DNA from 3 places in the Vibrio sp. 811 genome. Region 2 is predicted to be linked to each of the others. Evidence: predicted binding sites of a transcription regulator. Region 2 holds the regulator's gene; each other region holds the start of a gene.

Region 1 (3,257 bases), on a different contig from region 2:
ATGATTGGTTTGTGGTAACCACGAATTTCTTCACCCGCATGAGAAGTGACTTTTTCTTCGTAAGTACGGAAGTAACCCAATAGATTTGGACGACCAAATTCGTTGTTGAATGCCGCGCCGCCAAGAGGGCCTTCAAGCATGATGTCTAACGCATTCACAATACGACCCGGCTTGCCGAAGTCGGTTTCCCATGGCTGTTCAAAACCAGGAATACGTAAGTTAGAGGTTGTAAAACCAACCAGACCCGCTTTTGGCTTACCGCCGATACCCGTCGCGCCTTCGTCACGGATTTCACCGCCTGAGCCAGTCGATGCGCCCGGCCATGGAGAGATTGCCGTTGGGTGGTTGTGCGTTTCTACCTTCATCAAGATGTGCGTATCTTCATGGTGGTACGTGTATTGACGAGATTTAGGGTCAGGGAAGAAACGCCCCGCTTTAGAACCTGTCATAACGGCTGCGTTGTCTTTGTATGCAGACAGCACATAGTCAGGTGTCGTTTCAAAAGTGTTTTTGATCATTTTGAACAAAGACTTAGGTTGATCTACCCCGTCGATAGTCCAATCTGCGTTAAAAATTTTGTGGCGACAATGCTCTGAGTTCGCCTGAGCAAACATCATCAATTCAATGTCGTTTGGGTTACGCCCAAGCTTAGTAAAGTTCTCTACCAAGTAATCAATTTCATCTTCTGCGAGTGCCAAGCCAAGGGAAACGTTTGCCTCTTCAAGCGCAAGACGACCGCCAGCTAAGATATCAACATGTGCGACAGGCTTAGGCTCTGCAACAGTAAATAATGCTGATGCGGCTTCAAATGCTGTGAATACTGTTTCCATCATGCGGTCGTGAATTAACGCTTTAACAGCGTCAGCTTGAGCTTCTGATAGAACAACTGAAGATTCGACATAATAAGCCGTACCACGCTCTAGACGTTTCACTTTATCCAGACCACAGTTAACAGCGATATCGGTAGATTTAGAAGACCAAGGCGAGATAGTGCCAGGACGAGGCGTGACAAGAAGTAGAAGACCTTCAGGCTCATGCTCTTCGATGGTTGGGCCGTAAGTTAGTAACTTTTCAAGTTTTTCTAACTCTTGGTCATCAAGGTCTGACTTTAGATCGGCAAAGTGCATAAACTCGGCATAAATGCTAGTTACAGGCAGATCTTGTTCACGACAAAGTTCCAGTAGTTTATTAACACGAAACTCAGAAAGAGCTGGGGAGCCACGCAAAATTCTCATGTGCTTAGGTCTCTTATGCAATTGATTAAGGTGATATTGGAATAAATTCAGACACTTAAAATAAGCCCTGTCGAACCTATGCCGATTCCACCTCGTCATTGCGAGCGCATTATATAGTAATTGTTTTTGTGATGTAACACCAAAAGCAACCGTTTGCGTCATTTTTTTTGTCAAATTTGAATTACAACTAAAATGTCGATAAAACACACAATGTCACGTTATAAGTGTGTGATTCACTTTGCCCCATGAGCTCGCTTTGATATAAAGGCAAATAGAAATTTTCCAAGATGTACCTATTAATGCAAATAAGTCACTTCAACCGGCTCAAGCGCAGTGCTCTAATTTTAGTTTCTGTTCTTTTGCTCTCAGCTTGCCAGATTGAGTCGGAGCCCAAAAGTGAATTTGAAAAAATTCAAGAACGTGGTGTGCTTCGTGTTGGCACGCTAAACAATCAGCTTTCCTACTACATAGGTCCCGATGGTCCCGCAGGGTTGGATTACGAATTGGCGCGTCAGTTTGCGGAACAGCTCGGCGTCAAACTCGAGATTAAACCAGCCTTTCGCCAGGCTGAGCTTTTTCCTGCTCTTAAGAAAGGAGATATCGATATCATCGCTACGGGTTTAAATCAAACGTCACAAGCAGTCAAACGATTTAGACCAGGCCCTGCCTATTATTATGTAAGCCAACAAGTGGTATATAAAAAAGGGCAACTTCGACCACGTGATATCGAACAACTCATTGAATACCAAGCCTCGAAAGACGACGAGTCCGACGAAGATACAAATGCAGGCGCTCAAACATTAAAGATCGTTGAACAATCGCAATATGTTCCGACCCTAACAGCGTTAAAGAAGCAGTATCCAGAACTTCAGTTTGAAATTGTTGGTGATGCTGACACGAGAGACTTACTCAAATACGTATCGACGGGTGAGTTACGTTTTACTGTGACTGATTCGGTGGAACTTTCCCTTGCTCAACGCCTTTACCCCGATCTTGCGCTCGCGTTTGAACTTACAGAAGATCAACCAGTATCTTGGTTTACTCGACGTTCTGAAGACGAAAGTTTGTATGCGATGCTGATAGAGTTTTTCGGTAACATCAAACAATCAGGAGAACTGTCCACCCTCGAAGAAAAGTACATTGGTCATATTGAAGCATTTGATTACGTTGATACTCGCGCATTCATTCGAGCTCTGGATGACAAATTGCCTAAGTGGGCACCTTTATTCCAAAAGTACAGCGAAGAGTTCGACTGGCGCTTAATTGCAGCATTGGCTTATCAAGAGTCACACTGGAAACCAACAGCAAAATCGCCAACGGGTGTTAGGGGGATGATGATGCTGACTCTGCCAACGGCGAAAAGCGTCGGGGTGACTAACCGTTTGGACCCTGAGCAATCTGTTCGTGGTGGTGTCGAGTACTTACGCCGTATTGTAAGTCGCGTGCCTGATAGCATTAACGAGCATGAAAAAATATGGTTTGCGTTAGCTTCATACAATATTGGTTACGGCCACATGATGGACGCACGACGACTCACCAAAGCACAAGGTGGCGATCCGAACGCTTGGGCGGATGTAAAAGACAGGCTGCCTTTACTGCGTCAGAAGCGCTATTACAGTCAAACTCGCTATGGGTACGCCAGAGGCGATGAAGCGCGTAATTACGTAGAAAATATTCGACGTTATTACCAATCCATCATTGGTCATGTCAGCCAACAGCCAGCGATTGATGAGAATAGCGATGACTTGCAAGTGATTCCGCCGCTCAACCCCGACATTTTGATATCGGGCGCAGTAGAGACCGTCGTAGAACAAGTCTCTGGCGCTTCTGACGTCACGGTTGAAGAAGACACCGAACAAGAAAGCATTGAAGAATAAACCCGCGGTAAACTAAAAAATGACGAGCCTATAAAGCTCGTCATTTTTGTTGAGTCCTAACGAAAACTTATCTAGACTCCAATATTCTGAGTGACACCAACCACACTCAACCATTCCTTTGGTTGGTCGCCTTTTCTTCATCGTT
Region 2 (3,257 bases):
GTTAGTGCTTCTTGTTGGGCTTTTGCATTCTCTAAGGTTAAATACTGGCCAAAGTTAATACCTAAAAAGACGATAGCCGCTAGTAGGATGAGACCTAATATCAGTTTCTTATTCATAATTTTGATTCCAATTTGGGATATATGTAATAAGACAGTAGGAAAACCGAAAAAATTTCACAAAAAAACCGCAGATTAGACTGCGGTTTTACAAGATAGTTTTTAGGCCGACTTTTATTGGAGGGCGTTCATCAACTCATCTCGGCGAGCTTGAGGTACTACACTCCAATGAGTGCCGTTGATAGCACCTTCTAGTGCCCATAGCAACTCAATGTTGACGGTTGCAGAGTGCGTATCTCTTATCGCTTTATAGGCGTTAAGCGCACCTTCCTCTTCAAGCTTCTCTACGGATTCGATGCCGGCTTTTTTTAGCATGCGCTCGGTAGCCAGTCGTAAGTTAGGCAAATCTTTCAAACGGTTAGGCTTTGTACTTGCTTGCTGTTCTTTCTCAAGCTTTGCCTTTTTCAATGATTGATTCGCTACTTCGATTAAGCGTTCGCTTGATTCCCATAAATCGCTGGAAATAGCGTAGTACTTTGTAACGACTGGAAAGCCACGTTTTTTATAAACGTAAGGCTTTAGCCCTTGTTTCTCGAAGTCAGATGAAGTTTTTTGGTCTGCTCTGATATGAAGCTGATTGTTTACCACTAGTGCAAACATTGTTTCATCAGCGAATAGTCCGAAGCCACCAAACATTGAGCGCGACTTGATATTACCAAGTGCCTCAAATAGCTTCATAGAGTCTTTGAGTATCGGTTTATCCATGTTTTGTTATCTCGGTGTAATTAATATTACGCCACCAAAAGTCAGGTCCGAGAGAGTAGCAAACATGCGTAAAAACAATGTCATTACAGAGTAAAGTCATTGCTTACACACTTGCCATCGGTAACCCCGCTACCTTCCATATCGTAATATGGTTCAGGCCGGAGGCTTTGCGTCCCACTCTTTCGAATGGTTTGCCCTGTGCGTGACACAATGAGCATACTTCTTATATTGAATTAACATCACGGTTTAGCGTTAAAAGTGTGATTTCGGTTCAATAAAAATGATAGATTGAATGCTCTATTTTGCATATGGAAAGGTGCAAATTGGCCTTTGAAAAGGAGTTCTTAATATATATTACATTTATATAAAACAGGGAGTTAACGTTAGTCAATTGTTATTAGAGCTGTGTGAAGTATTAGAGAACACTTAATTTTCCCAAAAAAATAAGCGCCCCTGTAGAGCGCTTATTTAACACGGTTAAATACAGTGAAATTTAGTTCATTTTTTTCACAGTATTTCGAATTACAAGCTCAGGTTGCATTTCGAAAATTCGTTTTTCGTGTTCTTTATCTTTGATACGCTCAAGTAGAATTTCGAATGCATTTTTACCAACACGACGTTTAGGTTGGTGGATAGTCGTTAGCGGTGGAGAGAAGTATTCCGCAAGCTCGATGTTGTCGTAGCCGATCACTGAAATATCTTCAGGAATTTTGATCCCGTTTTGTTGCAAGCGGCTCATTAGGCCTAGAGCCATTGTGTCGTTAAAACAGAATACCGCCGTCGGGCGCTTGTCCATTGCGGTAATTTTATCTGCAACTAATACGGCCGTATCACATTCAAAGTTACCTTCAAGGATCCAGTCTTCATTTACAGCTAGGTTCGCTTCACTCATTGCGCGACGGAAACCTGCAATGCGCTCTTGGCAAGCAAGCTTTTCAAAATGACCGCTTAGACAAGCGATATCCGTATGACCATTGTCAATCAGATGTTTGGTTGCAATGTAGCCACCTTCTTCTGAGTTATCCATGATCTTGTCTGCTTGTGAGCTCTCTGGGCCCCAATCCATGACCACTTTAGGAATGTCCGCATGACGGTCAAGCATCTCTTTTAGTTCTTCGGTTAAGTCAGAACACATCACTAGGATGCCATCAACGCGCTTTTCAGCCAGCATACGAATGTAATCGCGTTGTTTTTCGTAAATCCCGCCTGTGTTACATAAAATCAGAGTATAGCCTTGGCGGTAACAGTAGCTCTCAACGCCATCAATCACTTCTGAGAAAAATAGGTTAGTTGATTGAGTTACTAACATGCCAATCGTACGAGTTGAGTTGCATTTTAGGCTGCGTGCAACGGCACTTGGCGCGTAATTCAGCTCGTCAACGGCTTTCATTACTTTTTCTTGCGTTGCTTCTGCAACGAAACGCGTTTTATTGATAACGTGCGAAACTGTCGTAGTGGAAACGCCGGCTAAGCGAGCAACGTCTTTTATCGTGGCCATAAATGGTGTCCTGTATCGAGCTACTGAAATATGTCGTATTGGATGTACCTGATGCTCTAATGGTTTCACACCTAGCAATATAAAATTGGCGCTAAGTGTCTCGGCAGCGGTTGATCCAAGTGCGACAAAAGGGTGCGTAGCAGCATCGGTCGATGAATTTTATCTTTTTTCTATCTGATGAGAAATTGCCATCAACCTGTTAAGAAAACACAAAAACCGCTATATTTCAGCGGTTTACATATAAATCATATTTAATCGTTTGCGCTCACATTTTAGCCCTATGTGGACTGACTAGCAATGTTTTCAGCAAGAGATTTGTGTATTTGAAGTCACATTTTGACTGCTAAATAACCAAGCGTCTTTGCGCTAAGTTAAGGCAAACGAATATTATACCCAAGTTACTTACAATTGGTCACTTTCAGGCATACAGGAAGCCCGATAGGCAGGCTCCCTAAAAATAGGCGGCAATTATTCACCAAGAACGTAGGCGCTGTCTAGTTTACAAAATGCAACTAATAGTTTCGCGACACTCGAGTAAAATCCAAATTCGTCGAATTGTTTACATTTGTCTGAAAACTGAGGTAACCAAGACATCAATTGTTGCTGGATAAAGTCGTTTTGTTTAACGAAGGCTTCTTCCATGTGTTTTTCTTGTTCAAGCTCGTTTGAGCGGATAATCATGTTCCCGAGAAAGTCGAGCTCAACGGCTAAGTGATCCGCAGGTTCCTTTAGGTTTTCGTCTACTTGAACGCCAAATTCAGTCATCAACTTTTCCATTTCCTCAGCTGGCTTGTCATTCAGTAAACCTGATTCACCAATGTACATGGATGCGTAAGGAAGAGCGCCGTATTTTTCTGTCTTCAAAAACAGTTCACAAAAGTCAGCTGCAAGCTCTAGTTGTGCATCTTCACGATCTTGTAACCGATTCAGCGCATCAA
Region 3 (3,257 bases), on a different contig from region 2:
GAAGGCATTAACGTTGCAACTGCGCGTTGGGTTGAGTGTGGTGATGCGAAGAAACTGGATGAGTTCCAACGCAAGAATCAAGCGAACTTAGCATTGGATGGTGGTGATAACCTAACGTATATCGCTCCAACAATGGTTAACTTAAACTTAGCGAAAGAGCGTTTCCCTGACGTTGATTTCCGTGCGACGCGTGAGCACTAATTTGGCGCGGTTAGGGTAAGCCGTAACGCAAACTAGATTTTAAAACGCCCTTGGCTATAAACTTAGCCAAGGGCGTTTTTATATAAGGATAAGATATGAATTGGTTTAAACGTGGGCTAAAGCGTTACGACAACTGGTGTAAAGAGATGGGGCTAACTCCCGATCAGAAACGCAGTTGTGTCCCATATCGAAAAGACCCTGCCCATCAAACTAAAGAGAAGAGTGAAGCCCAACCATCCTCTGGTTTTCTGCCCGCAGATACAGATAAAAAGCGTCAAGATGAAGCTCTTTGATACGCACTGCCACTTTGATTTTGATGTGTTTCAAGATGACTTTGCGCATCAACTTGAGCTTGCTCAAACGCAAGGCGTCGCAAGAATTTTGATTCCTTCCGTCGGTCCGCAAAACTGGGCTCGTATTCAAACTTTGGCAGAGCAACATACCAATTTGTATTATGCGCTCGGCTTTCATCCGTATTTTCTTGAAGATAACGTTGAGCAGAACCTTACAGAGCTAGAAGGCTATCTAAATCAAAAAGGGCAGCAGTGCGTGGCAATAGGAGAGTGTGGTTTAGATTTTGCCATTGATGTTGATCCACAGTTGCAAGAAAAGATACTTGAAGTTCAATTTGAGCTGGCTAGACGCTTCGAACTCCCAGTTATTTTACATAGCCGAAAAGCGCACAATCGCCTCATTCAAATGGTGAAAGCGGCGAATCTCCCTAGAGGTGGTGTGCTACACGCTTTTTCTGGGAGTTATCAGCAAGCCATGGAGTGGGTCAAATTAGGTTTTTTTATCGGTGTAGGAGGAACGATTACCTACCCAAGAGCCAAGAAAACACGCGACGCAATTCAAAAATTACCACTCGAAAACCTAGTAATCGAAACAGACGCACCAGATATGCCTATACTTGGATATCAAGGGGAGTCAAATCACCCAGCCAAACTCATTCACGTCTTTAATGAGCTCGTAGAGTTGCATAACGGCCGAAAGCAATCGATTGCCTCTCAACTGTGGAAAAATAGCAATTTTGCTTTCTCGATATGTGAATAAAATCTAAAGATGTGGTTTGAAATCGAAAACGTTTTCCTGCTTATTGTGAATTAACTCACAAAGCTGGTTGAATCAATCATGAATCTTATAGGAAAGTGTGAGGCTGGCATTACTTTAATTGATTCTGCATGAGTATAATTGCCCCCGCTTTATAGCTCCATTTTGTAACACGCCAATAAATAACTTATAAGGAAGTCATAAACTATGAGCCTGTTTATGAGCCTAATCGGTATGGTAGTGCTTCTTGCGATTGCAGTGGCATTTTCTAACAACCGAAAAGCTATCAACTTTAGAACTGTGGGTGGCGCATTCGCTATCCAATTCGCATTAGGTGCATTTGTTCTGTATGTACCTTGGGGCCGTGATCTACTAAACGGTTTCTCTTCAGGTGTTTCTAACGTTATCAACTACGGTAACGATGGTTCATCATTCCTGTTCGGTGGTCTTGTTTCTGACAAGATGTTCGAAGTATTCGGCGGCGGCGGTTTCATCTTCGCATTCCGTGTTCTTCCTACACTGATCTTCTTCTCTGCACTGATTTCAGTTCTTTACTACATTGGCGTTATGCAATGGGTTATCAAGATTCTTGGTGGCGCACTACAAAAAGCGCTAGGCACTTCGCGTGCGGAATCAATGTCAGCAGCAGCTAACATTTTCGTAGGTCAAACTGAGGCACCTCTAGTTGTTCGTCCATTCGTTCCAAAAATGACTCAATCAGAGCTATTCGCGGTAATGTGTGGTGGTCTAGCTTCTGTTGCTGGTGGTGTACTAGCTGGTTACGCATCTATGGGTGTTCCACTAGAGTACCTAGTTGCGGCATCATTCATGGCAGCACCAGGTGGTCTACTGTTCGCTAAAATCCTTCACCCTGAGACTGACCAGCCTCACGAAAGTATCGAAGAAGCGATGGACGGCGGTGACGACAAACCAGTTAACGTAATCGACGCAGCTGCGGGCGGTGCGGCTTCTGGTCTACAACTTGCGCTTAACGTAGGTGCAATGCTAATCGCATTCGTTGGTCTAATCGCGCTAATCAACGGTATGCTAGGTGGCATCGGTGGTTGGTTCGGCATGCCAGAACTAACACTAGAGCTAATCCTAGGTTACGCGTTCTCTCCACTAGCATTCCTAATCGGTGTTCCATGGGCAGAAGCTGTAACAGCTGGTTCATTCATCGGTCAGAAAATCGTAGTGAACGAATTCGTTGCTTACTTGAACTTCACACCATACCTAGGTGAAAACGCTCAAGTAATCGCGGCAACTGGTGAAGTAATGTCTGAGAAGACAACAGCTATCATCTCATTCGCACTATGTGGTTTCGCGAACCTTTCTTCTATCGCGATTCTACTTGGTGGTCTAGGTAGCCTTGCACCAAACCGTCGTAGTGACATCGCTCGCATGGGTGTTAAAGCAGTTCTTGCAGGTACGTTGTCTAACCTTATGGCAGCGACAATTGCAGGCTTCTGCTTAAGCCTTGCAGCACTATAATTAGAATCGGTTCTTAATATATAGACGCCGTTTTACATCATGCCCTGTAGCAAGAGATTGCTGCGGGGCATTTTTCGTTTTTCGGGCTCCAAAATTTCATCGGGTGTTTGCCTTAGTCGAGGTATTACGCAGTCAATGGAATAGGGGCTAGGAAATTTTGAGATACAAACCGTTTGCGCTCTATTTGGTGCTACAGTTTTGCGGTGAAACTCTATAATGTATTAATCACAGGATAGTGGTTAAGCTTGATTCTTAATCACGTAATGAATATTACATAATCGATGGGCAAATGAATTGCCCTGCAATATCAGATCTAATAGGCGTTTTGCTTTGTGATGTGATATTAAAGACACCGCAATCATAGATTGTTGTGCCATAGGCCAAACTGGTACTGTGCGGTGACAAGGATAGCAATTGGCATATGATAAATTTTCGCTGTATATGCCGAGTCTTCAGGGAACCAAGTCCGTTCATTAATAGACTGTTTAGCCATTTACTCACATTGTCTCGACTTG

What was found. The regulator PurR, encoded in region 2, represses purine synthesis genes. The targets are predictions, from matches to a motif close to TNANGNAAACGTTTNCNTNA.
Region 1: a site for PurR is predicted at 1,377-1,396, ahead of purL (phosphoribosylformylglycinamidine synthase). Genes of this name have one in related genera too.
Region 3: a site for PurR is predicted at 1,275-1,294, ahead of R7Q46_RS07620 (NupC/NupG family nucleoside CNT transporter). Genes of this name have one in related genera too.

What each region holds. Positions count from the first base shown of each region.
Region 1 is NZ_JAWOUB010000025.1:15,103-18,359, reverse strand. It holds gene purL (phosphoribosylformylglycinamidine synthase) at 1-1,235, opposite strand, end outside; gene mltF (membrane-bound lytic murein transglycosylase MltF) at 1,535-3,112, shown strand.
Region 2 is NZ_JAWOUB010000002.1:580,873-584,129, reverse strand. It holds gene R7Q46_RS06450 (TVP38/TMEM64 family protein) at 1-116, opposite strand, end outside; gene R7Q46_RS06445 (TfoX/Sxy family DNA transformation protein) at 231-821, opposite strand; cyclic di-GMP riboswitch class I at 938-1,027, opposite strand; gene purR (HTH-type transcriptional repressor PurR) at 1,315-2,319, opposite strand; gene torD (molecular chaperone TorD) at 2,788-3,257, opposite strand, start outside.
Region 3 is NZ_JAWOUB010000003.1:163,764-167,020, reverse strand. It holds gene prfC (peptide chain release factor 3) at 1-201, shown strand, start outside; gene R7Q46_RS07630 (DUF5363 family protein) at 297-494, shown strand; gene R7Q46_RS07625 (TatD family hydrolase) at 481-1,254, shown strand; gene R7Q46_RS07620 (NupC/NupG family nucleoside CNT transporter) at 1,459-2,742, shown strand; gene R7Q46_RS07615 (hypothetical protein) at 3,101-3,235, opposite strand.